One region of the Rhodococcus sp. MT28 genome, then DNA from elsewhere that is predicted to be linked to it. Evidence: riboswitches for the same ligand, from Rfam matches in the RefSeq annotation. Region 1 holds a riboswitch; each other region holds the start of a gene.
The links. A riboswitch is a leader RNA that binds a small molecule or an ion and turns the genes downstream of it on or off. The one in region 1 is predicted to bind S-adenosylmethionine.

Region 1 (9,594 bases):
CATCAGCAGGGGCACGACTCGTCCGTTGCGTCCGAAGATGACCTGCACCTGGTAGAACAGTTCGGCGATTGCCATGGTGGAGACGATCGACGTTCCCTTGAAGAGTCCGATGACCTCGTTGGCGGCGTTGGGGAGGATCGCCCGCATTGCCTGCGGGAGAACGATCTTGAAGAACTGGCGACTGCGCGGAATGCCGAGCGAGTGAGCAGCTTCGATCTGACCGTGATCCACCGAGATGATTCCGGAGCGAATGATCTCGGCCGAGTATGCAGCCTGGTGCAGCGCCAAACCGATGACTGCCGCGGTGAATCCGCCGATCACACCGCTGACCTGGAAGGTGAAGAACTCGGGACCGAAAGGTATTCCGAGAGAAAGTGTCTGGTACAGGTAAGTGATGTTGAACCAGAAGAGCAACTGCACGATGAGTGGAATCGAGCGGAAGGCCCAGATGTAGGTCCAGGCGATCACCTGCAGGACCGGATTCTTCGACAACCGACCGAGTGCCAGGAAAACACCGAGACCGAACCCGAGGATCGTCCCCCACAGGGTCAGTTTGATCGTCATCCACAACGCGGCGAGCACTGATTTCGCGGTGAAGTACTGCGCGAACGTCGGCCAGTCCCAGCCGGGGTTGACGACGAGCCCGTGGATGAACTGAGCAAGCAGGACCAGCACGACCGCACTGATCACCCAGCGCAGCGGGTGCCAGGTGCGAGCGACGACAAGCTCCGAGTCGGGAAGTTGCGACTCGGACACCGACTTTTCGGGGCGGACATCGGTGGGCGCGCTCACGGCGCGCTACCTGACGGAGTGGACATCACGAATAGACCTTTCGGGGAAATGGGAACGCAGCTGTGTCCTCGAGTTGGTGCGCTCGAGTTGCGAAGACGACGAGAGTTCGGTCAGCGACAGTGACACGAAGCGGTGCGGCACAGATCGATGTGACGTCGCTTGTGCGCAGCGTGCGAAGTGGTACCCATGTGATGCCTTCCATCGGTCCTGGCGGTAGCACCCGCTCCCGATCACTCGGGGGGTTGCTGCGACGTCGACGAGCCAGGTCTCTCGGTCGCTCTGGATGGTGAGCAAAGACTAGACGCGAAATGTCGAGTCGTCAAATGTTGTATTTCCCTGCACTGCAAGGGAAATGAAGTGTCTACGATGTTGAAATCGCATTGATTTCAACGGTGTCCGAAGCCGCGTTCGGCGTGTTGAATGGAGCGTTCGAATGAAGACCGGGACCGCCGTCCGGACTGACTTTTCCTCTGCCGTACCGTCTGCGGAGTGAGTGGACTCGACGCTTTCTTCATCTTGTTGGCCGGTATCGGCGCGGGCGCGATCAACGCCGTGGTCGGCAGTGGAACGCTGATCACGTTCCCGACGCTGGTCGCCTTCGGCATGCCGCCCGTGACCGCAACCATGTCCAACGCGGTCGGGCTCGTCGCCGGCGGAGTTTCGGGTACCTGGGGCTACCGACGTGAGCTGTCCGGACAGTGGGATCGACTGAAGTGGCAGATTCCGGCGTCACTCGCCGGGGCACTACTCGGTTCGTGGTTGCTCATGCATCTACCCGAGAAACTGTTCGAGACCATCGTTCCGGTGCTGCTGGTCCTCGCTCTCGCGCTCGTCCTCCTCCAACCACGCATCCAGGCGTGGGCCAAGAAGCGTTCCACCGAAGAAACGACGCTGTCCACCAAGAGGCTGATGCTCCTGACCGCCGGCACTTTTGCAGTCGGCATCTACGGCGGGTACTTCACTGCCGCGCAGGGCATCCTTCTCATCGGTGTGATGGGTGCCATCCTCCCGGAAACCCTCCAGCGCATGAACGGCGCGAAGAACCTGCTGTCGCTGCTCGTCAACATCGTTGCAGCAGGGATGTACATCACTCTGGCATTCGATCAGATCAATTGGGCAGCAGCCGGTTTGATCGCCGTCGGCTCACTCGGTGGTGGCGTTCTCGGTGCCCGCTACGGACGGCGCCTGTCCCCCACTGCACTGCGCTACACGATTGTCGTCGTCGGCCTGATCGGACTGTGGCGCCTTCTCGCTTGACCGCCCACATCGGGCGCCACCCGCACATACTGGAGTAATGACCAGTACAGAAGATCAGACCGGTTGGACCTACCTCATGGACATGGACGGGGTTCTCGTCCACGAGGAGCACTTGATACCTGGAGCGGACACGTTCCTGGCAGAGCTGGCGTCGAACGACATCCCGTACATGGTGCTCACCAACAACTCCATCCGCACCCCGCGTGACCTGCGAGCACGCCTGCTCAATTCGGGACTCGACATCCCAGAGAAGTCGATCTGGACGTCAGCGCTCGCAACCGCGACGTTCCTGGCCAACCAGCGGCCAGGCGGCAGCGCCTACGTGGTCGGCGAATCGGGCCTGACCACTGCCCTGCACGACATCGGTTACGTGCTGACGGACAGCGACCCCGACTACGTCGTACTCGGCGAGACGCGAACGTACTCCTTCGAGGCAATCACCACCGCCATTCGCCTGGTCGAGCGTGGATCACGGTTCATCGCCACCAACCCGGACGCCACTGGACCGTCGCGAGACGGCTCGCTGCCGGCCACCGGCTCGGTCGCGGCACTCATCACCAAGGCAACCGGACGCGATCCCTACTACGTCGGCAAGCCCAACGCCTTGATGATGCGCTCAGCCCTGCGGTCCATCGGCGCTCATTCCGCCAATACGTTGATGATCGGCGACCGCATGGACACCGACATCGTCTGTGGCCTCGAAGCCGGACTGCAGACGATTCTGGTGATGACCGGGATCTCGACCCGCGCGTCGGTAGAGCTCTATCCCTACCGCCCGACCATCGTCCTCGAGTCGGTCGCCGATCTTGTGGGAACAACAACCGATCCATTTCGTAGCAACACAAACAATTGATTCAAATTGCAAAACAAAACTGAAACTCGGTAATTAACTGGTAAAAAACAGCAGATTTGCCAGGTTCCGACTCGTCCGCTTTGTCCAACTGAACAAACCAACGGTTTTATTCGCACCAAACTTACAAACGAGTAGTTAGACGCAGGTCAAAGATCATTTCGACACCGAGTGACAGTTGGACTCCAGTCGTAAAATTGATTTTTCGAAAAGTGGTAACGAATCGTTTGCCGTGTCTGATACTCATGTCTGAATGGCCCCATTTCGGGTCCCAGACATGAAATGAGATTTTCATGAAGAAGCAGACCAAGGGTGCGATCGCTGCTGCGGCGGCCGGTGCCCTCCTCCTCGGCGGTGCCGGCTCGCTCGCAGTCTGGAGCGATTCGGCCGACGTCAGTGGCGGCGGGCCCGTCACGTCCGGCGCCCTCGACCTGAGCTCTTGCGCACCGGTCGGCGGGGGTTGGAACTCCCTCAACCCGACGAAGACCGCGATCACCAACATTTCGGCCTACCGCGTCGTCACGACCGAAAGCATCGAATACACCTGCGACGTCACTGTGACCGCAGTGGGCGATCGTCTCGCGGCTGTTCTGACCGCTGATACGGCCGGAATCGTTCCGGGTGCGAACAGCGCCGAGCTTGCCGCTGCTGTCGTGCCCGTGACGACAATCAAGGACACTGGTGGCAACCCGATTTCGCAGATCACCAAAGCCCAGAACGGAACGATCGTCCACGTCGGAGTCCGGCTGAACTTCAACGAGGTGGCCAATCAGGTCGCGCAGAACCAGTCGCTGAACTTGTCGGCGATGAAGTTGGTCGTCACTCAGACAGCACTGACACCGGCCCCGTAATTTCATGAGGAAAAAGGTCTGGGGAGCGATCGCAGTCGCGGTGGCTGCTGTAGCGGTGTTCGCATCGTCGCAGCAGTCGCTCGCGCTGTGGTCCGATTCGGCGAGCGCGAATGGCGGTACGGCGACAGCCGCCAGCGTCAACCTCACGGTTGGTACATCTGCCGGAACCAGTGCGGCGTACACCCTGGCGAACTTGACGACGGCCGCGACGCCCGTTGTCCCGGGAAACACGGTGCAAGCACCGCTCACCGTCAAGAATTCGGGGGCTGATCCTCTGCGGTGGCGAATGCAGTCGACGACCACGCCACTTCCGGGATTCACGTTGACCACGTACGGCGTCGACAACGAAGGCGCCTGCCCGACCGGCGTGAACACGGCAGCTCCTGCGGTTCCATCCCTGATGTCAGCACCGATGACCGCGTCGCTGCAGCACCCGGTTTCACCGGCGTACATGCCGGATCCGCTCGTGCCTGGCGGCACCTACGTCTTGTGTCTGCGGCTCGCGGTGGACTCTGGTGCGGTCTCCGGTCAAACGAACAAGGCCACCTTCACGTTCCAGGCAGGTCCGGTATGACAAAACACTCGACCAAACGCGGTGAACGTACCGGCCCTCTGTGGTGGGTCACCTCGATTGTCAGCTGGACACTGCTGCTGGCAATTTCGGCAGTCATCGTCGCAACGATTGTCGTTCCCTTCTTTGCCGGAGCACAGCGCTTCACGATTCTGACCGGTTCGATGCGCCCGACGTACAACCCTGGATCACTGGTAGTGGTCAAACCTGTCGATCCGTCCGAACTGGGGATCGGTACACCTATTACGTACCAGCTGGAATCGGGTCAGCCGACCGTCGTCACGCACCGGATCATCGCCACAAGTGAAAACCAGAAGGGTGAAAGAACTTTCATCACCCAGGGCGATGCGAACGGTGAGCCTGACGAGAAGGAAGTACGGCCGGTGCAGATCCGGGGAAAGGTCTGGTACAGCCTGCCTTATCTCGGTTACGTGAACACCTGGCTGACGGGAGAGCAGCGCACCGTGATCGTGGTGATAGTCGTGACCGCTCTACTGCTGTACGCGTCGTACATGATGATCAGCGGCATCCGTGACGGCCGGAAGGAGCGAGCTCGAGCCCGATTGGCTCCTGACCCTGCAACTTTCGCGCCCGCAGACTCCGCCCAGATCGAGAAAGGCCAGCACGATGCCCTCGCGCCCTGACCGTCCGGCCCATCGGATTCGTCACCTGTTGACCAGCACGCGTTTTCGCGCGCTGCTCGCGCTGGGGATGGTGCTTGGTGTCGGCGGAGTGACCACGCTCGCGGCCTGGACGTCTTCCGCCACGGCAACCTCGGGCAACATCACGACGGGTTCTATCAATCTGCAGTTGAACAGCACCGCCCAGCCCACCCTGACCAAGTCCCTGAATTTCAGTGAGCTTGGCAAGTCCGGAATGATTCCCGGTGATTCGAACACCGCTCTGATCAAGGTCAACAACCTGGGCACAGCGTCAACTGTCCCACTGAAGTACACGATCACGTCTACGAGTGATGGTGCGTTGACGACTTCTCTACGAATGACGGTTTCCTCCAACGGAACTGTTGCCAACAAGTGCACTGACGGCACCAACGTGGTGTCCTCGCTCGCGCTGACACTCACCGCGAATCAAGCCATCGGTAGCCCCGACCGCCCACTGGCGGTAGGGGCTACCGAGAATTTATGTGTCTCGGTGCAGCTTCCGACAACACCGACACCGCCGACGAACAGCACGTCGAACATCGTCCTGACCTTCACGGCAAAGGTGTGATGGCAATGGCTCGACACACGAAAAAACATGCAAAGGCCTCGATGCCGAACCGGGTACGGGAAGTCCTGCTCAGTCTGGGAGCCCTCGCAGGCTTGGTATCCATCATCATTTTCATCGCCGGTCTGGCTTTCGGTATCACCCCGCTGATCTTTCGGAGTGGATCGATGTCACCCACGATCGATACCGGTGCTCTCGCATTCGCGCGCACCGTGCCTGCTTCGGAAGTGCTGGTCGGTGACATCGTCAGCGTCTCCGACAGCCAAGGCACGCGCATCACCCATCGTGTGGAATCAATAGATCAGCAGGGCAACAACCTTGCCGTCGCACAACTGCGTGGTGATGCAAATCCGATCGCCGATCCCGATCCCTACGTCATCACCGAAGCCGATCGCGTCTTCTTCAGCATCAACCGCCTCGGATACGTGGCAGTCTGGCTGTCCGGACCGAGTGGGCTTGTGCTTGGTGCGATTACCGTCGGAGGACTGCTGTACATCGCATTTCGCCCACGAAAAAGACCGGATGAAGGGGAACCCAGCCTGGATCGTCAGGACGCGCACGGCGATTCCCACGCCTTCAAGGCAATCGTCGCATTGGCAACGGTCGGCCTCACTGTTGTCGGTGCGTCCCAGATCGGTGGCACCAAGGCGGGGTACACCGACACGGCCACGGCAACAAGCATTCAGTTCGGCACTGCTGCAACCTTTCCCACGTCTCCAAGCACAGCCAGTTGCGCGGTGAATTTTGCGCTCGTTGTTCCGGTCGCGGTGACAATCACCTGGCCCGCGACTGTCGGAAGCTCATACCGTCTCATTGCCCGCGATAGCAACGGATCCTTGTTGGGATCGAATGACTACACCGCAACGTCTACTACAGGCTCCATGAGATACGGCTCGGGCGGTACAACAGTCGCGTTCCCGCTCATCGTCGGCACCTACAACATCGAAATCCATGGACTGAGCGGCACGTCGGTCACGCCGTCGTACTCCGGCTACCAATTCAGCATTCTCGTCGGCCTGCTCTACTCGTGTGGCGGTCCGATCAGCGGGACATCTGCTCTCAGTCGATCGGCAGCGCCGGCACTGGCGGCAGACGCTCCGAGCACTCCTACTACGGCCGTCACTTCCACGACCGCCTCATCCACCACGCCCACCACGACATTGGCGCCGGCTGTGACAACCACCAGCACAACTGCACCGTCGACAACCACCTCGTCACCGGCTACAACTACGGCGCCCCAGACGACGACCGCTACAACGACAACGGTGCCACCAACTACGACCACCCCGAGCGAGGTTCCCGTCGACGCCCCGGCGACCACGACCGGTCTCAGCGCCCAGAAGCTCTCGACTGCCAGCGGAACGGTTGTGTCCGTGTCGAATTCATCGGGCGCTGAGGTATATCGAGGTCCCGTTGACAGCGACGCTGTCCTGCATTGGCTCACCGGAACCGATCAGTTGTATGTGATCACCACTGGCGGCGTCACCGTCATCGACACGTCAACGGGAGTCTGGGCCGAATCTCCTGCCCCGAGCGAACTTCCGGACGAGATCAAGGCGCTGGTGCCGTGATGAGAAAGACAACGAAAGCTGCCATGGCAGTTGCCGCGACCGGAGCCGTATTGCTCGGCGGTTCGGGCACATTGGCGAAGTGGACCGACAGTGCGACCCTGACAAGCGCCGCTGTCCAGTCCGGGACCCTGGATCTGGGAGCATGCGTGACCACGAGCGGCGGGGGCTGGTATTCGCAGGTCTACGTCAACGCGCCCACCAATCCGAATCCACTCGTATATATCCCGGACATCACTACCTACCGGCTCAAGCCCGGATTCAACTACACGTATTTCTGCGATTCGAAGGTGATGGCCACCGGCCCACGTCTGAAAGCGAACGTGACAGTCGACAAGACCAAGTTGAGCGGCGGGCTCGCAGCCGCCAACATCGACCTTCGCACGTACGTCACGGATCAGAGCAACAATCTGCTGTACGACAGCACAGCACCGACGCCGAACCTCATCGCGGTCACGTCGGCGCTGAACAACACCAATCTGACGGCGCAGGTGTTGTTCACGATCTACCCCACCGACACGACAAGCTCAGGTCTCACACTGAATACGACGGCGTTGACGATCGACGTCAAACAACTGGGTCTCACGCCCGCACCGTAGAACGCCTTGCCGTCGGAAGTTCGAGGCAAGGCGCTCCAGCGATTCAGCCGAGTGCTCGCTTCAGATCAGCCAACAGATCAGCCGTGTCTTCGAGCCCGACGGACAGACGGACAACGCCGTCTGTAAGACCCACTGCTGCACGGCCTTCCGGACCCATGGCCCGGTGCGTTGTCGTGGCGGGGTGAGTGATCAACGACTTGGAATCTCCCAAGTTGTTGGAGATGTCGATGACGCGCAGGCCGTTGAGAACCTCGAACGCCCGCTTCTTGCCCTCTCCGTCAGGCGCATCGAGCTCGAACGTGACAACCGTTCCGCCACCGCTCATCTGAGACTTCGCGAGCTCGTGCTGCGGATGCGACGTCAGGTACGGATACTTGACCCACTTGACGCCGGAGTGTCCTTCGAGGAATTCGGCGATCTCGAGTGCCGAAGCCACGGAGTGCCGAATACGGACCGGCATCGTCTCCAGGCCCTTGAGCAGAGTCCACGCATTGAATGGACTGAGCGCAGGACCGGTGTGCCGCATCAGTTCTCGAACGGGACCGCTGATGTATTCTTCGGTACCGAGGATCGCGCCACCAAGCACGCGGCCCTGACCGTCGATGTGCTTGGTGCCGGAGTACACCACGACGTCGGCACCCAGATCGAGGCTGCGCTGCAGAAGCGGCGTCGCGAAGACGTTGTCCAGCACTACCTTTGCGCCGGCAGCATGAGCAAGCTCCGACACCCTCCGAACGTCGACGAGGGACTGCATCGGGTTGGACGGCGTCTCGAAGAACACGGCGGTGGTTGGCACCGAGAGCGCCTCTTCCCACTGCGCATTGTCTTCACCGTCGACGAAGACGACCTCGACTCCCCAGCGCGGAAGAATCTCGTTGCACACGACGAAGCAGGATCCGAAGAGGCTGCGCGCGGCAACCAATCGGTCGCCGTTGGCCAACAGTGCGCCCAACGCCGTGAAGACTGCCGACATTCCGCTGGCCGTCGCAAAGCACGCTTCTGCACCTTCGATGAGACGCAGACGCTCTTCGAACATCTTGACGGTCGGGTTGCCGTAGCGGGAGTAGACAAAATGATCCACCTCGCCGGTGAAGGCTTGTTCGGCGGCTTCTGCACTCTCGTAGACGAATCCGGAGTTGAGGAACAGCGCTTCGGAAGTCTCCTCGAACCCGGTACGCATCAGTCCGCCGCGAACACCGAGAGTGCCGAGACCGACGTCGTCCGGCAGCGCCCGTTGAAATGCGCCACCCTGGGGAATTCCGCTCACTGCTGCCTCCACGGCAAGCCGATGGCCCGCCAACCTACAAGTCCGCGATGTCCGTCGGCACCCAATGCGCCTTCGAACCCGTCGAGCACGTTGTACGACGGGCCGATGCCCGCCGCAGTCGCAGCTTCCGCCGCACCGATGGAACGCTGTCCGGATCGACACAGGAAAATCACCGGACGCTCCGACCCGGAGGAATCAGCAGTGATGCCGGCTTCCTTCAACTGGTCGACGAAGTTGTCATTGCGCGCGCCGGTCGGGTGGCTCACCCATTCGATCAGTGCGGCCTGCTTGCCGAGGGAGGACACATCGGGGACACCGACGTACTTCCACTCCGCATCGGTCCGCACGTCGACCAGCACGGCGTCGGGGTTTTCGCGGAGCAGCTCCCAGGCTTGCTCCGGCGTCAGATCGCCTGCGTAACTCACGTAGTCCATGTTTTCACAAGACTGCCGTGAGCGCCTGAGCGGGCCGTCAGTTGCAGACGACCCAACGGTTGCCGTCACGGGTCAGGGCCCAGGTCGAGACTCGCTCGCCCGCTCCGCCACCGGTGATCGTCACGTCGGCCCGGGCGCGATCGCCGTTGACCGCGACCCCGTCCACACCCTTCAGTTC
Region 2 (9,594 bases), on a different contig from region 1:
AACTCTGTACGGCGTATCGTCCACCGTTCCAAGGATTTTCGTCGTTCTGAGCGGAGTTCTCGAAGCGCGCGTCCAGTTCGGACTCGGTGCGGTACGTCAGGTGCGCGATGCGACGGGCGATGCCGAGTCCGGTGCGAGGTGCCCGCCCTGTTCCGTGGTAGTCACCGCCCTGCCAATCCGGATCGGAGACGATGGCAGCGATCTGCGTCGTCTGGGTGCCGATCTGATCTGCAGTGGCCCGTGAACCGGTTGCGAGAACCAACGCGGAGCGAATGCCGTCCGGGTAGGTAACTGCCCATTCGAGGGTGCGCATGCCCCCCATGGATCCGCCGACTACCGAGGCCAACTGGTCGATCCCGAGGAGATCGACGAGCTTCTTCTCCGCCGCGATCTGATCCCGGATGGAGATCTCCGGGAACCTGCTGCCCCACGGCTTGCCGTCGTCGGCCGGCGAACTGGGACCGGTCGTGCCGCGACAACCACCGAGGACATTGGTTGCGATGACGCACCATTCGCCGGTGTCGATCGGTTCGCCGGGGCCGACCATCCCGTTCCACCAGCCGGGGGAGGGCTGATTCGCGGAGATCGGTCCGGTGACGTGTGAGTCTCCGGTCAGTGCGTGCTCGACGAGTACGACGTTGTCGCGGTTCGGGGAAAGCTCACCCCACCGCTGAACGGCGAGCGAAACCGATGGGAGCACCGCGCCGCTCTCGAGTTCCAAGGCACCGATGTCGACGAACCCCACCTGGCCGTCGGGTGGGGGCAGGAGGTCGATCCTGGGCTCCAATTCGTTCACGGTCACGAGTTTGCCACCGCTGCCAGGCCGACGGTGAGATCGGCGAGGATGTCGTCGATTCCTTCGATGCCGACCGCGAGGCGGACGAGCCCGGGTGTGACACCGGAGGCGAGCTGCTCTTCGGGGGTGAGCTGCGAGTGTGTCGTCGACGCGGGGTGGATGACGAGTGAGCGAACGTCACCGATGTTGGCGACGTGGCTGTGCAGCGTCAGGGCGTTGACGAATGTCTTGCCCGCATCGATACCGCCGGGCAGCTCGAAGGTGACGATGGCGCCGGTTCCCTTGGGCGTCAGCTGCTTTCCACGTTCGAACCATGGCGAGGAGGGAAGTCCCGCGTAGGAAACGGAGGCCACCTCGACGTGACCGTCGAGGAATTCGGCGACCTTCTGTGCATTGGATACGTGGCGCTCGATGCGCAGGCTCAAGGTTTCGATACCCTGCGCGATGAGGAACGCGTTGAACGGCGCCACGGCGGAACCGAGATCGCGCAGCAGTTGGACGCGGGCCTTGAGTGCGAACGCCGGCGCGCCGAGGTCCGCGAAGGTGACGCCGTGGTAGCTGGGATCAGGCGTCGTGAAGTTCGTGTGGCGACCCTGCGTCCAGTCGAAAGTGCCACCGTCGACGATGACGCCGGCGATCGCGGTGCCGTGTCCACCAAGGTATTTGGTGGCGGAGTGAACGACGATGTCGGCGCCGTGTTCGAGTGGGCGAAGCAGGTACGGCGTCGCGACTGTGTTGTCCACGATCAACGGAAGACCGTTCTCGTGGGCCAGTGACGAGATACCGGGTAGGTCGAGGATGTGGTTCTTCGGATTGGCGATCGTTTCGCCGTAGAACGCCTTCGTGTTCGGGCGAATGGCTTCGCGCCACTGCTCGAGATTGTCGGGATCCTCGACGAACGTGACTTCGATGCCCAGCTTACGAAGGGTGTAATGCAGGAGGTTGTACGTGCCGCCGTACAGGTACGGGCTGGAGACGATGTGGTCGCCGGCCTCGGCGATGTTGAGGATCGCGATGGTCTCGGCGGCCTGACCCGAGGAGAGGAGGAGTGCGGCGACTCCGCCTTCGAGGGCAGCGATGCGCTGCTCGACGGCGTCTTGTGTGGGATTCATGATCCGCGTGTAGATGTTGCCCGGCTCGGCGAGGCCGAACAGTGCAGCAGCGTGATCGGTGCTGTCGAAGACGTAGCTGGTGGTCTGGTAGATCGGCAGAGCGCGCGCATTTGTGGCGGTGTCCGCTGTTTGTCCGGCGTGCACCTGCTTGGTCTCGAACGACCAGTTGGCGGTCGGATCCGAAGTTGCTGCGGCGTCGGCTGTGTTGTCGGTCATGATCTGTTCACTCCAGTGGTCTGACGGATAGATGTCGGACGGGGGCGAATGATCGCCGCCCCGTGCTGGGGTCTATCTACAAGTGCGACACATACTGAAATACCTCCGTGGGGCTCGGCCCGGTCTGGGGTCCGTCCCTGTCGGACCCGCGCTTGTCACCCGAATTGCGGTGGAACTGCGCGAGCAGATCCACGTCGGGAAACCTGGTCATCACCCGGGGCACCCCACCGCGGTTGGAGGGTTGCCGTCCAGCGAGCCGGGGCTTGACGCTGGCACTCATGACCAAGTCGGATTCTACCGGGAAGTGAGCGCAGTCCTGACACGGGGCGAAATGTGAGCCGCAACCGCACGCGAGGCAGGGCGACGCAGCCCACTAGCAGGCAAAAGTTACTCGCGAGTAGAGACCGATGAGTGGACCTGCCGGTTGCGGCCTCACGGGTTAGCAGTACGCTTGTCTTGTTTGGGACTCATCTCCCGAGATCAGTCCACACCGTCTAGGTTTGATAATCGAACCGTTCGCGGACCCACTCACAAAGTGTGACCGCAACCGTGTAACCAGGGAAACTTCCTAGGAGGACGCGAAGCACCCATGTCCAAAATCAAGGTTGAGGGCACCGTCGTCGAACTCGACGGCGATGAGATGACGCGCATTATCTGGCAGTTCATCAAAGACAAGTTGATCCATCCGTATCTCGATGTGAACCTCGAGTACTACGACCTCGGTATCGAGTACCGCGACGAGACCGACGACCAGGTCACCATCGACGCAGCGCACGCGATCCAGAAGCACGGCGTCGGCGTCAAATGCGCCACGATCACGCCGGACGAGGCACGTGTCGAGGAATTCGGTCTCAAGAAGATGTGGCGTTCCCCGAACGGAACGATCCGCAACATTCTCGGCGGCACGATCTTCCGCGCACCGATCATCATCTCCAACGTTCCGCGACTCGTTCCGGGCTGGACCAAGCCGATCATCATCGGCCGTCACGCATTCGGCGACCAGTACCGCGCCACAGACTTCAAGGTCCCCGGCCCCGGCAAGGTGATGATCACCTACACGCCTGAGGACGGCAGCGCACCGATCGAGCACGAACTGGTCAACTTCCCCGAAGAGGGCGGCGTCGTCCAGGGGCAGTACAACTTCACCACGTCCATCCGTGACTTCGCTCGCGCGTCGCTCACCTACGGACTGCAGCAGAACTACCCGGTGTACCTGTCCACCAAGAACACCATTCTCAAGGCGTACGACGGTGCCTTCAAGGACATCTTCCAGCACGTCTACGAGACCGAGTTCAAGGCTGAGTTCGATGCTGCAGGTCTGACCTACGAGCACCGCCTCATCGACGACATGGTCGCTTCCGCACTCAAGTGGGAGGGCGGATACGTCTGGGCATGCAAGAACTACGACGGCGACGTCCAGTCCGACACCGTGGCCCAGGGCTTCGGTTCGCTCGGCCTCATGACGTCGGTTCTGCTGACACCGGACGGAAAGACCTGTGAGGCAGAGGCTGCTCACGGCACCGTGACGCGTCACTACCGTCAGCACCAGCAGGGCAAGCCCACCTCGACCAACCCGATCGCGTCCATCTTCGCGTGGACCCGCGGGCTCGAGCATCGTGGCAAGCTCGACAGCGCCCCTGAGGTCATCGGCTTCGCGCAGGCGCTCGAAGACGTTGTCATCAAGACCGTCGAAAGCGGCCAGATGACCAAGGACCTCTCGATGCTGGTCGGCGGCGATCAGGGCTACCTGACCACCGAGGAGTTCCTCGGCGCGCTCGACGTGAACCTGCAGAAGGCCATGGCCGCGAAGTAGATTCACCGCTTCACCTGTCAAATGGGACGTCTGGGAAACCGGGCGTCCCATTTGTGTTCGCGGTCTCAAGTGAGTGAACTCACCCGCTCTCACTTGGAAGTTCAACCAGGTGTGAGACCACAATTGATCAGTGACTTCGTCTACCCTCTCCCTTTCTGACACCTCGACACCCGGGGTTCGTTCCGCCAGAGGTCCGGCGATGCTCGCTCTTGCCCTCGGCGGTTTCGGTATCGGCACCACCGAGTTCGTCGCCATGGGATTGCTCCCGGAAATGGCAACCGGGCTCGGTGTCTCGGAACCCATCGCGGGCCACGTGATCTCGGCATACGCGCTCGGGGTTGTCGTCGGTGCTCCACTGATCGCTGCACTCACCGCACGGGTTCCGCGCCGCACCCTGTTGATCGCACTCATGGTCGCGTTCACCGTCGGCAATGCCGCTTCGGTTTTCGCGCCCTCGTACACGACGCTGATGATGGCCCGCTTCGTCGCCGGATTGCCGCACGGCGCCTACTTCGGAGTCGCCGCACTGGTCGCAGCTCACCTGGCCGAACCGGGAAAACGCGCGAAGGCCGTCGCGATGGTGATGATGGGTCTTTCCGTGGCCAACGTGATCGGTGTGCCGGTCGCGGCCTGGATCGGCCAGGCACTCGGCTGGCGCAGCGCCTTTGCCTTGGTTGCGGTGATCGGAGTGGCAACGGTTGCTTCGCTGTTCGTCTGGATTCCGCGGTTGGACGGTATGCCGGTGACGAATCCGATCACCGAACTCGGGGCACTGGGCCGCGTTCAGGTGTGGATGACCTTGATCGTGGGCATGGTCGGATTCGGCGGGATGTTTGCCGTCTACACCTACATCAGTACGACTCTCACCGACGTGTCCGGGCTTGGCGCTTCGTTCATTCCCCTCGCACTCATGCTGTACGGACTGGGCATGGTGGCCGGCAACTTCGTCGGTGGATACCTCGCGGATCGCGCACTGATGAAGGGCTTGTTCCTGTCGATGGGATCCCTCGTTGTGATCCTCGCGGTCTTCGTGATGGCCGTGCGCAATCCGTACACGGCACTGATCTTCGTCTTCCTCATCGGGCTCGCCGGGTCGTCGATGGTGCCTGGCCTCCAGACACGGTTGATGGATGTCGCCGAGGATGCTCAGACCTTGGCCGCGTCTCTCAATCACGCCGCACTCAACATCGCCAACGCCTTCGGAGCGTGGATCGGCGGCGTCGTCATCGCAGCCGGTTACGGGTACACCGCGCCGGCAGCGGTGGGGTCGTTGCTGGCCGTCGCGGGTCTCGTCGTGCTGGCGGTAGCGGTGATTCTGCAGCGTAGGGCCGCGCGCTGACCTGGGCGCCCATCCGCGTCGGTGGAATCGGCTACGGTGCTTGCCGTGCCACAAACTGCTGACTCCCACATTCTTGCGCCCCACACCATCACGTCCGTGAACGTCAACGGCGTTCGAGCAGCTGCCCGCAAGGGCATGCTCGACTGGCTGGAGAAGACGTCGGCGGATTTCATCTGCCTTCAGGAAACGCGTGCGTCGGACGATCAGCTTCGCGAGACTCTCGAACCAGCGCTCGGCAACGGATGGTTCCTCGTCTCCGCCGAGCCGTCCGCGAAGGGACGCAACGGAGTCGCGGTGCTCTCACGCACGGAACCTGACGCGGTGCGGATCGGTCACGGGGACGACGAGTTTCTCGACGCCGGTCGATACATCGAAGCCGACTTCGCCGATCTGACCGTCGCGAGCCTGTACCTGCCCTCCGGTGAGGCGCTCACGCCGAAGCAGGAGGAGAAGGAGCGGTTCATGGCGTCCTTCGCAGTTCACCTCGCTACCACCGCTGCGGCGGCCGAGGCTGCCGATCGTCACGTGGTGGTCAGCGGCGATTGGAACATCGCGCACACCGAACTCGACCTCAAGAACTGGAAGACCAACAAGAAGTCTTCGGGATTCCTCCCCGAGGAGCGCGCCTGGATGGATCTGCTGTTCGCCGAAGATTCCGCGTGGGTGGACGTCTTCCGCGCCCTCCATCCGGGTGTCGACGGCCCGTACTCGTGGTGGTCGTACCGCGGAAAGGCATTCGACAACGATTCGGGTTGGCGTATCGATTACCAGGTTGCCACTCGCGGATACGCCGAGCGGGCCAAGGTCGCGCTCGTGGAACGCGCTGAGTCCTACGACCTCCGTTGGTCGGATCATGCGCCTGTCACCGTCTCGTACCGATAGAGACGCGTATGTCTGAAGGTCTGAAAATGCCGAGCGCAAAGACGCGCAACGCCATCATCACCGTCGTGGTGGCGGTGGTTGCGCTCGTACTGGCGGTCACCCTTTCTTCACGTGACTCCGACAGTTCGGCGTCGTCGGGTACGAAGTCCTCGAGCGTTCAGTCCTCGAGTGTTCAAGCCAAGCCTGGCGCCACCACCAAGGCTGCGCCGTCGAGTTCCGCGCCCTCGAATTCCGCTGCCAAGCCAACGCAGCAGACAAGCACCGATGCGCCGGCGCGAGTGCTCGCCACGCTGGTCGAGATCGACGCCGGGAGGTGGCCGGATTCCGCCAATGCGCCGGGCACCAAGGGCGGCATCACCTTCCGCAACAGCGAAGGCCGCCTACCCGCTGTCGGTGCCGGTGGCGGACGTGTCGTCTATCAGGAATGGGACGTGAACCCGAAGAAGAACGGCCAAGGACGCGACGCCGAGCGAATCGTCACCGGCAACGACGGTTCGGCGTGGTACACCCTCGATCACTACGACACGTTTGTGAGGATTCGCTGATGTCCGACTCGTCTACGGTCAGCGTGGCGCAGTGGCTGGATCCGTCTTCGGATGTGGCTTCAGTGGCCCTGCAGAGCGACCCGGCCGTTGCAGATGATCTTGCACGTCAACTCCGTGCCGAGAATTTTGTCGTTCGGGTGGTTCGCGGCGAGAACATGCGAACAACGGCGCAGGTCTTCGACGAGTTCGCGGCAGCCTTCCAGTTTCCGTCCCACTTCGGACGAAACAAAGACGCTTTCGACGATGTCATGCGCGATCTCGACGACGTCCTCGGACTCGGCGCCGGATATGTAGTTGTGGTCCGAGGCGCGGGTTCTCTACTGTCCGAGCAACAGGATCAGTTGGAGTGGTTCTGCGAAACGATGGACTTCTACGCCGAAGAATGGGAACCCGTCGTTTTCCGGACCGTCTACCAGTTCGGTGCGGAGGACCTCACCGCCCACGGTGAAGACCTCGTCGAACTCGACTACCCGGGCACCACGCCACTGCACTGATTTCCACTCGTGAAAAGATCGGAACCATGTCGACCCCTGCAGAACAGAAGCCCACCGCAAAGCCTCGCGTGCTTTCCGGAATCCAGCCGACGTCGGATTCTTTCCACCTCGGCAACTACCTGGGTGCGCTGCAGCAGTGGGTTCCGTTGCAGGACGATTTCGACGCTTTCTACTTCATTCCGGATCTTCACGCCATCACGGTGACGCAGGACCCGAAGGAATTGCGTCGTCGCACCAAGGTTGCGGTCGCTCAGCTCCTTGCGGTGGGGATCGATCCGGATCGGGCGACGCTGTTCGTGCAGAGTCAGGTTCCCGAGCACGCACAGTTGGCGTGGGTCCTGAACTGCATCACCGGTTTCGGTGAAGCCAGTCGTATGACGCAGTTCAAGGACAAGTCCGCCAAGCAAGGCAGCGACAACGCCAGTGTCGGCTTGTTCACGTATCCGGTTCTGATGGCCGCGGACATCCTTCTGTACCGCCCGCAGCGAGTCCCCGTGGGTGAGGATCAGCGTCAGCACCTCGAACTCGCACGCGATCTGGCCGGCCGGTTCAACACCCGCTACGGCAAGGCGTTCGTCGTTCCCGAGCCGCAGATCATCAAGGGCACGGCAAAGATCTACGACCTGCAGGATCCAACCGCGAAGATGAGCAAGTCCGCCGCCAGTGCGGCCGGACTGATCAATCTGCTCGACGATCCGAAGGTGTCGGCAAAGAAGATCAAGTCGGCCGTCACCGACAACGAGCGCGAGATTCGTTTCGACCCGCAGGCCAAGCCGGGCGTCAGCAACCTGCTCACCATTCAGTCGGCTCTCTCGGGAGTACCGATCGAGACTCTGGTGGCCGGTTACGAGGGCAAGGGGTACGGCGACCTCAAGACCGATACCGCTGACGTGCTGACCGAGTTCGTCACCCCACTCAAGGCGAAGGTCGACGGTTACCTTGCCGACGAGGCAGAGCTGGATCGCATCATCGCGGCCGGAGCGCACCGCGCCCGTGAGGTGTCTTCACGCACTCTCGCCGCCGTCTATGACAAGGTCGGATTCCTGGCACCGAAGGGCTGACTTACGCGAATTCGGACTCACGACGCCTGACCGAACATGAGGGGGACGGCAATGGCTGACACGGACGACGACGCACCGAGCTTTCTCGAGAAGCAACGGGCAGCGCGACCCTGGCTCGATCATCTGGTTCGCGCGGCCGGACGGTTTCAAGAGCAAAAAGGCGACTATTACGCTGCTGGTATCACGTACTTCAGCGTTCTCGCGTTGATTCCGATCATGATGGTCGCGTTTGCAGTGGCCGGTTTCGTATTGGCCGGGCATCCCGAGTACCTGGAGTCGATTCAGGAGCAGATCACCAAGAGCATTCCGGGCAGCTTGGGTGACACCATCAACACGCTGATCGATTCGGCCATCGACTCGCGCGCGAGCGTCGGAATCTTCGGCCTCCTGGGTGCTGCGTACGCGGGTCTCGGTTGGATGGCAAATGTTCGCGACGCGCTGACGGCGATGTGGGAGAGCAAGCGCGAGCCCAAGGGGTTCGTACGTACCAAACTTGGTGACGCAGGGGCCCTCGTCGGTCTGGCTCTCGCCATGGTCGTCTCACTGGGAATGTCGGCGCTGAGCAGTGGGCCGGTTGCGACTCAGATCGTGAAATGGCTCAACCTCGAGAACATCACCGGTGTCGGCGTGGGGCTCAGAGTTGTTTCACTGTTGCTCTCAGTCCTGGCGACGTGGGCGGTGTTCCTGTGGGTGATCGCCCGGCTGCCGCGCGAGCCTGTCACGCTGCGTAGCGCTGCGCAGGCAGCGGTTATCGCCGCGATTGTGTTCGAGATCTTCAAGCAGGTGGGTGCGATCTACCTCGCTGCCGTCACCAACGGACCAGCGGGCGTGGCATTCGGTCCGATCATCGGTTTGCTCGTGTTCGTGTTCACGGCGTCACGGATGCTGCTGTTCTGCACGGCGTGGGCGGCGACGACCAAGGAAAGTATGGCCCTGGCGTTCGTTCCGCCGCCGGATCCCGCAGTGATCTCGCCGCGAATCGTTGTCAGTGACGGTGCTTCACCGTCTCGCGTGGCTGCGCTGATCGCCACGGGTGCGGTTGCCGGCCTGGGTCTTTCGGGCTTCATGCGTCGTCGGCCGCGCTAGCGCTTCCGACGGTTGAGGGCAACGGCTCCCGCCACCAGCGCGATCACCACTACTCCGCCGACCGCACCGATGAGTATGCGGTCAGTGGTGTCGGATTCGGCGTCGGTAGCGGTGGGTGCAGCCGAGATCGAGCCTGGTGCAGCGGCAGACGGTGTGCGAGTGACCTCGGGCGAGGCATCGTCGGTGGATCGGTCCGTCAACGAGCCGACGGTTGTGCTCGCGGGGAGTGCATATCCGTAGTCGAGTAGAC
Region 3 (9,594 bases), on a different contig from region 1:
TCGCCCTACGTCGAAAAGCGATACGTTCTGGGCACCGAACCGATCGATGCCAATGCGACCGTCGAATTGATCGACCTCGAAACTACCGGCCTGGCAAGCCATCTCCTCGATCACGGTCTACGTGAGGACATGTCCGGAATCGGTTTCGACTGCATTCAAGCAGAGAATGCCGCTGCGGATCTCACAACGCTGCCGCTGTGGCTCACTGCCGAAGCCTGGCAGAACACCAGAATTCCGATCGCCACCGAACCTGGAACCGATTTGGGTGCAATCATTTTCGCTTCACACGGTGACATCGAACAATTGCTGTCGTCGGCGGCGGATCTGCACGGCCCCAGTTTGGAGAACACCGTCTTGGTGGGCGTCAAGAACGCCACGGTCGATCACAAGCGCGCACTCGACGAGTACGGGGTATTGCTGGTGACGATCGACGAGATCGATCGCCATGGCATGGCGGCCTTGATGCCTCGCGTCCTCGCCGCGGCGGGCCAGGGTGTGAACGGCGTCCACGTCCATTTCGACATGGACATCATCGACGGACGTGTTCTCGGAGTCGACGACACGACACATCTGGGCGGCCTCACATTCCGAGAAGCGCACCTCGCCGCCGAATTCATCAGCGAGACCGGCCTGACGAGATCGATTTCGATCGGCAGCGTCGCGGCAGCGGATTCCGATCCCCTCGGACGGCAAGCGACCTTCGTGGACGGACTGGTTGCATCGCTGCTCGGGCGCAAGGTGGTCAAAGCCTGACGCTGTCGGCAGCCCTTGCGAGAATCGTCCGATGATCACGCGGAGCTCCGGTCAGCACGTATTCATCGCACTCGGCACGCCATGGATCGATGCCGTGGTCGCGTTTCTCGAACCCCGAGCCCGTGTCGATCCCTGGATCATGCACGGAAAGATGGCCATCGGTGACCTGCTGGTCACGGTTCTCGATACCACTCCTCGCACGCTGCTCTGCATCGAGACCGTGGCTGCGCCCTTCGACGGCACGTCGCCGATGGAAGTCGATGAACGCCCGTACGAACTCCACGGTTTGCCCACCGTTCCAGAACTCGAACAACGATGGTCCATCACGTTTCCCACGGATCCTGGGCCGGTCGACGACGCACTGGCCGACCGGATTCTCACGGCCGGCCAGTCACACTATGCGCACTACTTCGGCGACATCGACACGCTGGATCCGACGTCCACAGCTGCCCACTCCCGAACGTTGATGAACGAGCGGGGCAACTGCACAGGTTGCAGCTCACCGATGCCGTTGCGAAAGTTCAACAGCAGCGATCGCCTTCACTTTCATTCCGCATCACGGATCTTCAGGCAGGCTGAACCTGGTGACGACTACCCAGCCGTCCTGTGCCGCAAGTGCACCGGAAGGATGGCCACGTCTGGGCACACCAACTTCATCGACTACATGCTGGCGAAGAATCCGTCGTGCCCACTCTGCGGTGCACACAGAACCGCTCAGTGTGCACCGGGGATGCCGGTCCATCCGTTCGATCACCTACCGTGGCTCGCCGTAACTGGCTGCGTCGTGGGACCGGACACCCCGGAATGGACGTGCCGAGCGTGCAGTCACTCATGGGGACAGATGTTCCCGCCGGATCACCCGCAGCACGACTGATCAGTTCGCGGCGAAGCCGGGAAGCCGATCGATGTCCGCGATGATCGAATACTCCGCGGCGTCACCCTGGAGGATTCGACTCTGCTCGCCGTGGACGTCGACGGGGACGTCGCCGGCCAATGTCACTCGGTGCACACTGCGCGCCTGAGTCCCGTAGTCGGCGATACCGTAATGTTGAGTCGCCTGGTTGTCCCAGATCGCCAGGTCGCCGGCCGACCAGTTCCATCGAACAGTGTTTTCCAACTTGATGATTCGTGCCTGCAGGATCTGGTAAAGAGCTACCGACTCCGACGGTTTGAGCCCGACGAACTCCTTGAAGAAGTGACCGAGCAGGAGGGTCTTCTCCCCCGTCGCCGGATGGATACGCACCACCGGATGTTCGGTCTCGTAGATCTCACGGGTGAATTCGGCGTAGTAGGCCTGGCGCTGCGCGTCTACCGGGTTCGCCTGATCGACAACCTCGGCATAGTCGTAGGCATTGGTGTGAACGGCCCGCAAATTCTCGACCAAGACCTTGAGTGAAGACGGCAGTTGGTCGTACGCGGCGGTGGTCGACGCCCACGTGGTCGCTCCGCCGTACTCGGGAATGGTCGTCGCTCGCAGAATCGAGGCTTTCGGGATGCGGTCGACAAACGTCACGTCCGTGTGCCAACTGTTGGCGGCTCGGTCGAGCACCAACAGCTTGTCGCCCCTGGACTTCACCGTCGGATGCGGGGTGGTCTGGGTGCCGAGGGTTCCGGCGAATTCGTACTGCGACGTGTCGTCGAGATGATGCTGCCCACGGAAGAACACAACCTTGTGCGCTGCCAGCGCATAGTTGATCGCGTAGGCGGTCTCTTCGGACAGATCCCCCGAGAGGTGTACGCCGTCGATGCGGGCGCCGATCAGCTCACCGACCTTGTGGACAGTGATTCCGCCGGCAGCGTAGATCTGCTCCGGGGTCTGGGTGACACGTTCGAGTTCGGTGACGGACATGGCGATCTCCTGTGAGTCGGTCAAGCCTACGGGCGCGGCAGTCGTCATGGCGCTGCCTACTGTGAACACTCAATCATTTACGCTGCGGGCTCGAATACGGTTGAACTCGAGGTGATCTCAAAGTTCGCCGCTCCCTCGCCGGAGAATATTGCCGCTCACTGGGACGAGGCCGTCGTCGTTGTCGTCATGAGCTGTAGCGTGCGATCTGCCGCACCCACGTCTACGGAGGACAGCATGCAACCCGAGGGCCCTGCCGAACAGATTCGTTCAACGCTCGCTCGCATCGCGCATCTTGCCGATACCGGCTCGGTCGAGGATTACGTGGAGCAGTTCACTCGCGAGGCCGAATGGAACATGCCGGCCAACCCCGATCGCGGTATCCCCGCACAGGTACGACGTGGCCGCGAAGAAATTGCTGCTGGAGTAGTCGAGCGTCGAGCCGCCGGCATACAAGGCCCGGGCACATTCACACGCCACGTCACCACGGCGATCGCCGTGGACGTGACCTCGGAAACGACAGCCCGCGCGGATGCGGTGTGGACGTTCTACGTCGACACAGCCACGTCGCCCGAACTCAGCGGCGTCGGGAGCTACGCGGACGAGTTCGAACTCGAAGACGGGCGGTGGCGACTGTCGCGACGAGTGATCTCGCGCGGCTGACGGTCAGTCTTCTTCGCCGGTGATCGCCTCACACCAGTCTTCGACCTGATCGATCCCCTCTTCCGTCCATTCCGGGCTCATGTCTTCGAGTGCATCGAAGACAACCTCGCAGGTCAGCATCTCCGGTGAACCCTCCGACCCCGCTGCCTCGGTTCGCTCCGCAGACGCTGTCGCAACTGGGCCGGCGGCCAGCGCAACCGCCATCGCGCCTGTTCCGACCATCGCTTTCACACGCATCGGTTCTCCTCCTTCACTCTCGCTTCGGTCCTCGGGGTACCCGACTCGCCCCGCGCTACCCATCCCCGTCACTCATGTCCGACTTTCGGCGCCGACGGCATAGACTGAGCTCGTCGCCACCACGCTCTCGCAGCGTCGGGGGCGACAGATACACAGCTGGATCAGAATCGGAAGGCATCCCATTACAGAATCTCCCGCTCCGCACGACATCTACTTCGTACCTCCGGAGCAGGACAGCCCCAATCCTGTGGAGCCGGCGTCGGCCGCGTCACGCGCACGGATGGGCGAGCTACCCGAGACCGTCCGATTCAAGAATCGTTTTGCCCTCGCGATCACGACCACCACGCCGCTCGAAGCGATGGTCGAAGATCTCCTCTTCATCCGCGACATCCTCGACGCCGCAGGAATCGAGTATCTACTCGTCCGCGGAAACGACGAGCGCCCGGTCATCGCGGTCAGCTGGACGGAACGCAAGAACCTGCGGCAGGCACTTGTCGAGGGATGCGCAAACGCACCCTTCTATTCCAAAACCGTCGACGCGAAGAAGAGTCCAGCGCTCCTTGTCGCGGACGGTGCCCTGTCGAAAACCAACAAGTCACGGATCTTCCGCTTGTTCCGTCCGAGGGTTCACGTCGCAAGCGGTATGAACTACGGCGCGAACATCGGCGTTCAGATCGAATTGTGGTCGATTTCCGACGAAGAAATCGTCCTACCCGTCGAGAACTCACTGACACGACGAACCGTCCTCCCCGAAGAAGCTGTCCGAGGAACCGTCGAGCGATTCGGCCGGATCTGGCCGACCATCGAGAACATGTTCGCCGATCATGCCTCCGATATCAGCTTCGATATCGATCTTGTCTTTTCCTGGGTCGACGGTTCTTCCAAAGAGTTTCAGGCTCAGCGCGCCAAGCGCATGCAGAACTACATCGTCGGCGAGGGCGACGAATCAGAAGCGCGCTTCCGTCAGATCGACGAGCTCAAATACGCACTTAGATCTATCCACATGTACGCGCCGTGGATCCGGCGGATCTTCGTCGCAACCGATTCCGATCGTCCGGACTGGCTTGCCGACGATCCGCGAGTCACGTTCATGCCCAGCGAAAAGTTCTTCGCCGATCCAAGTGTGTTGCCCACCCACAATTCTCAAGCTGTCGAGTGCCAGCTGCACCATATTCCGGGTCTGGCAGAGCATTTCCTCTACTCCAATGACGACATGTTCTTCGGTCGCCCCGTCGGCCCTGACATGTTCTTCTCCCCCGGTGGGATCAGCATGTTCATCGAGGCCGACACCAGAATCGGATTGGGACACAACGACAACGACCGCAGCGGGTTCGAGAATGCGGCCCGCGTCAACCGCCGTCTGCTGCAGGACCGCTTCGGTCTGATGACCACCAGACATCTGGAGCACGCAGCGACGCCACTACGCAAGAGCGTGATGGCCGAGATGGAACGCGAGTTCGCCGAAGACTTCGCGGCCACTGCAGCAAGCACCTTCCGCGCGAGTTCCAATATCTCGGTGACCAATTCGCTGTACCACTACTACACGCTCATGAGTGGACGGTCGGTGGTGCAGAAGTCCGCCGCCGTCAAATACGTCGACACGACGGTCAAGGCCGGTTTGCGCGACATGGACTCACTGCTCGCCAAGCGCTCCATGGACTTCTTCTGCCTCAACGACGGCAGCGCTCCAGAGATCGATCTGGAACTTCGGACACGCAAGATCACGGAGTTCCTGGAGAGCTACTACCCCATCCCGGCGCCCTGGGAAGCCTAGACGAAACAAGGGCCCAGCCGATTTCGGCTGGGCCCTTGCTACTTCGGTCGATCAGCGTGCTGTCACATGCTCCCGTTGCACCGGAATGGGCAGACCGAGATTGTCACGCAACGTCGTTCCTTCGTAGTCACTGCGGAGAACACCTCGATCCTGCAGCAGCGGCACCACGTCGTCGACGAACTCGTCGAGGCCGGTCGGCACAAGGTGCGACCCGAGGATGAACCCATCCGAACCGTCGTTGCTGACAAACGAATCTATTTTCTCGGCAACCTGCTGCGGTGTACCGACGATCGGTCCACGCTCGAACTGATCGATCACCACTTCGCGCAGATTCAACTTCTTGCTCTCCGCTACCGCGCGCAGTTTTGCGACGGTCGCGAAACGATCTTGGTGAATGAAGGCGCGGCCCTGGATGATCGGCGGAGCCTCGGGATCCGGAGCGATATCGGGTAGTGGTCCTTCGGGGTCGTACTTCGACAGATCGAGATTCCAGATCTGTTCGAGCAGAACCAAAGCGGTCTGGCCGGTGACCTGCTGGTCGCGAATCTCTCGGTACTTCTCGATCGCATCTGCCTCCGAGGTGCCGAGAACAAAACTCGCCGACGGCAGGATCTTGATGTCACCCGGGTCACGTCCGGCCGCAACGGCACGTGCTTTGATATCGCGATAGAAATCGGCCGCCTCGGGCAACTGACCGTACGGTGAGAAGATCGCGTCGGCATTGCCGGCAGCAAAATCGCGCCCCTGCGGCGACACCCCGGCCTGCAGAATAACCGGGCGCCCTTGCGGGCTACGCGGCACTGTGAATCGGCCGTTCACATCGAAATGCGATCCATGAAAAGCGAATTCACCGGCATCCGGTCGCGCGAGAAAACGCCCTGATGCCTTGTCGGCCACGATGTCGTCGCTTCGCCACGAATCCCAGAGTTGACGCACCAGCGCTACGGTCTCCTCCGCACGCTCGTATCGTTGCGCACGATCCAGGTATCCGCCGCGACGAAAGTTCTGGCCGGTGAATGCGTCGAACGAGGTGACGACGTTCCAGGCGGCACGTCCTCCGGACAACTGATCGAGCGTCGCGAATTGTCTTGCCAGCTCGTAAGGCTCGTTGAACGTGGCGTTGATGGTGCCGGCCAATCCGAGGTGTTCGGTTACTGCCGCCAACGATGCAAGGACCGTGAAGGTGTCCGGCCTACCGATGATGTCTTGGTCGAAAATCTGTCCCGCACGCTCACGAAGGGCGAGGCCTTCGGCGAGGAAGAAGAAGTCGAATTTCCCACGCTCGGCGGTTCGAGCGGTGTGCTCGAAAGAATCGAACTCGATCTGGCTGCCCGCCTGCGGATCCCACCATGCAGTGTGATGGTTGACGCCGCCGAGGTAGGCACCCAGGATGACCTGCTTACGCTTCTGAGAACTCATGAGAATCTATTCCTCGTCTGTCAGGCGGCCGGAGTGCCGGCGGCGTAGCGGTTGGGAACGTCGATGGGTAGACCAAGGAGTCCGCGAAGATTCGTCTGCGGATATTCGGTGCGGAATACGTTGCGTCGCTGCAATTCAGGCACCAGCTCACCTGCGATCGCGTCGAGGTCGTCCACGACGACGCCCGGCCGCAACCGGAAGCCGTCGATTCCCAACTGCTGCCACCGGAGCAGAAGATCTGCCAACTCAGCCGCGGTGCCGGTGAAGGTCAGCGCGTCCGAACGGTATTCGGCGCCGGCCTGCGCGTCGAGGCGAGCGAGCCGTTCCTTTCCGGTTTCTTCCGGAGCATCGAAGAATACGACGATGTCGGTGAAGACCCGAAGCGGTTCGCCGGTGCGCTGCACGTGTTCTTCGGCTGCTCGCACTTCACCCAGGATTGCCGTGACCTGCTCGTCGTCGAACGGCGTCACGAACACCAGATCGGCCGTCCGCGCCGCCAGCTCGTACGCGACCCGCTGATGAGCCAATGCGGTGACGACGGGATGCCCCTGCGGCGGGCGCGGAGTCACCGACGGTCCACGGACCGAGAGGTACTTTCCCTCGAAGTCGATGTAGTGCAGCTTGTCCCGGTCGATGAATCGGCGCTGCTCCACATCACGGATCTCGGCGTCGTCCTCCCAACTGTCCCAGAGTCTCCGGACGACGTCGGCTGCCTCCGCAGCTTCGTCGAACAGCGCGCGCACGAAGTCCGGGAGGATGCCTGAAACGATCGACTGACGGTCGGCATCGGTGAGCGCTGGGATGTCGCGGCGCCCGAACTGTGCTGCCTCGGATTCCGACGCCGAAACCTTCACCTGCCATCCGGCGCGACCGCGCGAGGTGTAGTCCAGCGTGGCAACGGCTTTGGACACGTGAAACGGCTCGGTGTGAATGGTGGTGATGGTCGGGATCAAGCCGATGTTGCTCGTGATCGGTGCCAGTCGGGCGGCCACGAGATGTGCGTCGAGCCGAGCGCGCACCCGATCAACCGCGTCGTCGACGGGTTCGAGTGGGTTGGCCGGCACCGAGAGACTGTCCTCGATGGTGACGAAATCGAGCAGACCACGCTCGGCGGTCGTCACCACGTCAGTCCAATACGACGCGCTGAACAGCTCACTCGGGCGCGAGTGCGGCTCTCGCCAGGCTGCAGGGTGCCAACCGGCACCGTCCAGCGCTACGGCGAGATGCAACGGAGCAAGATGAGAGGAGGGGGTGGAGGTCATCGACGCATACTCCTGTTCGAGAACTACTCGGGAGCGCACAGTGCCGACCGCAGAAACCGTCAGCACCCGACTGACGGTTCTCGTGGCGACTGCCGCTTGCGACACGCACCGCGCGTATCGCCAGGTGTGATTCCGGGGCACCCCATCGGCATGAAGGGTTGCCGTCCAGCTAGCCGGTCCTTGTTGCTGGAGCTCTGCACCTACCTCGACGGTAGTGAGTACGCGACAGCCCGGCAATCACCCAGAACTGCGCGTGGGTGCCGGAAACCGCCTGCGGCCTCAGATGATCGAGCGTGCCGCCTTTTCGCTCTCGAGGATTCGAATGCCGGCAGCACTGAGCCTCCGAGCACCCTCGGCCGCGTCGACGGGCTCACCGACCGTCACGTGCGCACCGAGTGGAACGACCGAATGAACAATTGTCTCGTCGTACACGTGCACCAGATTGCACCCCTGAGCCCCGTCACGACCACGCTGACCACCGACTTCCACGTTCAAGTCCTGGGTGTAACACGTCGACGACGCCACGGAAACCGGAATGCCGGCGAACGTCGCCGTCGTCGAATAGTGCAGGTGCCCGGCAAGAATCGCCCGGACGTCGCTGCCACGCAAGACATCCGCCAACCGGGACTGATCGCGCAACTCCACCAGAACCGCGAGATCCTGAATGCACGGAACAGGCGGATGATGCAGCGCCAGAATTGTTCCGTCGGGCGCCGGCACCGCCAATTCTGCTCGTAGCCAATCCAATTGGCCATCCGTTATCTCACCGTAGTGATGCCCGGGAACCGACGAATCCAGGGTGATCACCCGCAGTCCGTCAAGGTCGTAGACGTTGTCGACGGGATGATCGGTGGCGTCCTCGCCCAACAGCAGAGATCTGAACGTAGGGCGGTCGTCGTGGTTGCCCATCGCCCAGACGACCTGCGCATCGATCTCGGCTGCCACGGGTTCCACGATGGCTTTCAATTCCGCGTATGCGTCGGGGTGTCCCTGGTCGGTCAGGTCGCCGGTGAATATCAGTGCATCCGGGCGTGCGCCCGAGGCCACGATCCCGCTGAGCACTTCCCGCAATCTCGTCGACGCATCCACGGCGTCGTACAACTCCCCCTGAGCCACCAGATGCGTGTCACTGAGGTGCACCAGGAAATGCTTCGGACGCGGGTACTCGGCATTCCGAACGCTCATCGGTCTCTCGCTTCCGCTTGCCGACGCGTAGGCGCCGGTGCGGCACCTACTGATCGTCGAGACTAGTCAACCGACCAACAGTGACTGATCGGGGCACGCCCGACGAACACGAAGCGAACTCCCGCGGCGACCCTCGGGATCGAGTAGTTGAAGCTGCGAGTAGTGTGTGGACAGTGTTGTTCCTGACCAGTCGGCGTTACGTCGACCTTCGCCTGCAGGCGAGCGCAATGTGTACGCGCTCGCTCTGACCTGACGCGTACCAGGAAACATTTCTTCGAATCTGCCCGGCCTCTGGTGCCGCGCTGCGTTTCGCTCCCTTGATTTTCGAAAGGCATAGTCATGCCCAGCTCCACCTCCACCGGCGTGCCGGAAAAGTCCACGTCCCGTTTTCCGTCCTGGGCGACGGCATTCGGACCGCAGATCGTCGCCGGTCTCGTACTCGGTGTCATCATCGG

Region 2: linked by a shared signal. The riboswitch ahead of AC1Q6C_RS20525 (bifunctional o-acetylhomoserine/o-acetylserine sulfhydrylase) and the one ahead of AC1Q6C_RS18345 (putative leader peptide) in region 1 are both predicted to bind S-adenosylmethionine.
Region 3: linked by a shared signal. The riboswitch ahead of AC1Q6C_RS28290 (LLM class flavin-dependent oxidoreductase) and the one ahead of AC1Q6C_RS18345 (putative leader peptide) in region 1 are both predicted to bind S-adenosylmethionine.

Annotation. Positions count from the first base shown of each region.
Region 1 covers NZ_JBXAFD010000004.1:409,242-418,835, forward strand. The annotation lists gene AC1Q6C_RS18340 (amino acid ABC transporter permease) at 1-792, opposite strand, end outside; gene AC1Q6C_RS18345 (putative leader peptide) at 903-980, opposite strand; SAM riboswitch class I at 988-1,082, opposite strand; gene AC1Q6C_RS18350 (sulfite exporter TauE/SafE family protein) at 1,282-2,049, shown strand; gene AC1Q6C_RS18355 (HAD-IIA family hydrolase) at 2,087-2,902, shown strand; gene AC1Q6C_RS18360 (alternate-type signal peptide domain-containing protein) at 3,193-3,750, shown strand; gene AC1Q6C_RS18365 (hypothetical protein) at 3,755-4,324, shown strand; gene AC1Q6C_RS18370 (signal peptidase I) at 4,321-4,965, shown strand; gene AC1Q6C_RS18375 (SipW-dependent-type signal peptide-containing protein) at 4,994-5,551, shown strand; gene AC1Q6C_RS18380 (signal peptidase I) at 5,557-7,119, shown strand; gene AC1Q6C_RS18385 (alternate-type signal peptide domain-containing protein) at 7,119-7,715, shown strand; gene AC1Q6C_RS18390 (O-succinylhomoserine sulfhydrylase) at 7,759-8,982, opposite strand; gene AC1Q6C_RS18395 (rhodanese-like domain-containing protein) at 8,979-9,407, opposite strand; gene AC1Q6C_RS18400 (Rv0361 family membrane protein) at 9,454-9,594, opposite strand, start outside.
Region 2 covers NZ_JBXAFD010000005.1:159,593-169,186, forward strand. The annotation lists gene metX (homoserine O-acetyltransferase MetX) at 1-802, opposite strand, end outside; gene AC1Q6C_RS20525 (bifunctional o-acetylhomoserine/o-acetylserine sulfhydrylase) at 799-2,124, opposite strand; SAM riboswitch class IV at 2,268-2,408, opposite strand; gene AC1Q6C_RS20530 (NADP-dependent isocitrate dehydrogenase) at 2,714-3,937, shown strand; gene AC1Q6C_RS20535 (MFS transporter) at 4,137-5,276, shown strand; gene AC1Q6C_RS20540 (exodeoxyribonuclease III) at 5,313-6,158, shown strand; gene AC1Q6C_RS20545 (guanyl-specific ribonuclease) at 6,185-6,703, shown strand; gene AC1Q6C_RS20550 (barstar family protein) at 6,703-7,197, shown strand; gene trpS (tryptophan--tRNA ligase) at 7,224-8,258, shown strand; gene yhjD (inner membrane protein YhjD) at 8,310-9,344, shown strand; gene AC1Q6C_RS20565 (D-alanyl-D-alanine carboxypeptidase family protein) at 9,341-9,594, opposite strand, start outside.
Region 3 covers NZ_JBXAFD010000010.1:82,895-92,488, forward strand. The annotation lists gene AC1Q6C_RS28255 (alanine racemase) at 1-753, shown strand, start outside; gene AC1Q6C_RS28260 (hypothetical protein) at 785-1,627, shown strand; gene AC1Q6C_RS28265 (TauD/TfdA dioxygenase family protein) at 1,628-2,602, opposite strand; gene AC1Q6C_RS28270 (nuclear transport factor 2 family protein) at 2,714-3,262, shown strand; gene AC1Q6C_RS28275 (hypothetical protein) at 3,266-3,499, opposite strand; gene AC1Q6C_RS28280 (stealth family protein) at 3,780-5,273, shown strand; gene AC1Q6C_RS28285 (NtaA/DmoA family FMN-dependent monooxygenase) at 5,325-6,692, opposite strand; gene AC1Q6C_RS28290 (LLM class flavin-dependent oxidoreductase) at 6,713-8,059, opposite strand; SAM riboswitch class IV at 8,042-8,155, opposite strand; gene AC1Q6C_RS28295 (phosphodiesterase) at 8,234-9,139, opposite strand; gene AC1Q6C_RS28300 (dicarboxylate/amino acid:cation symporter) at 9,479-9,594, shown strand, end outside.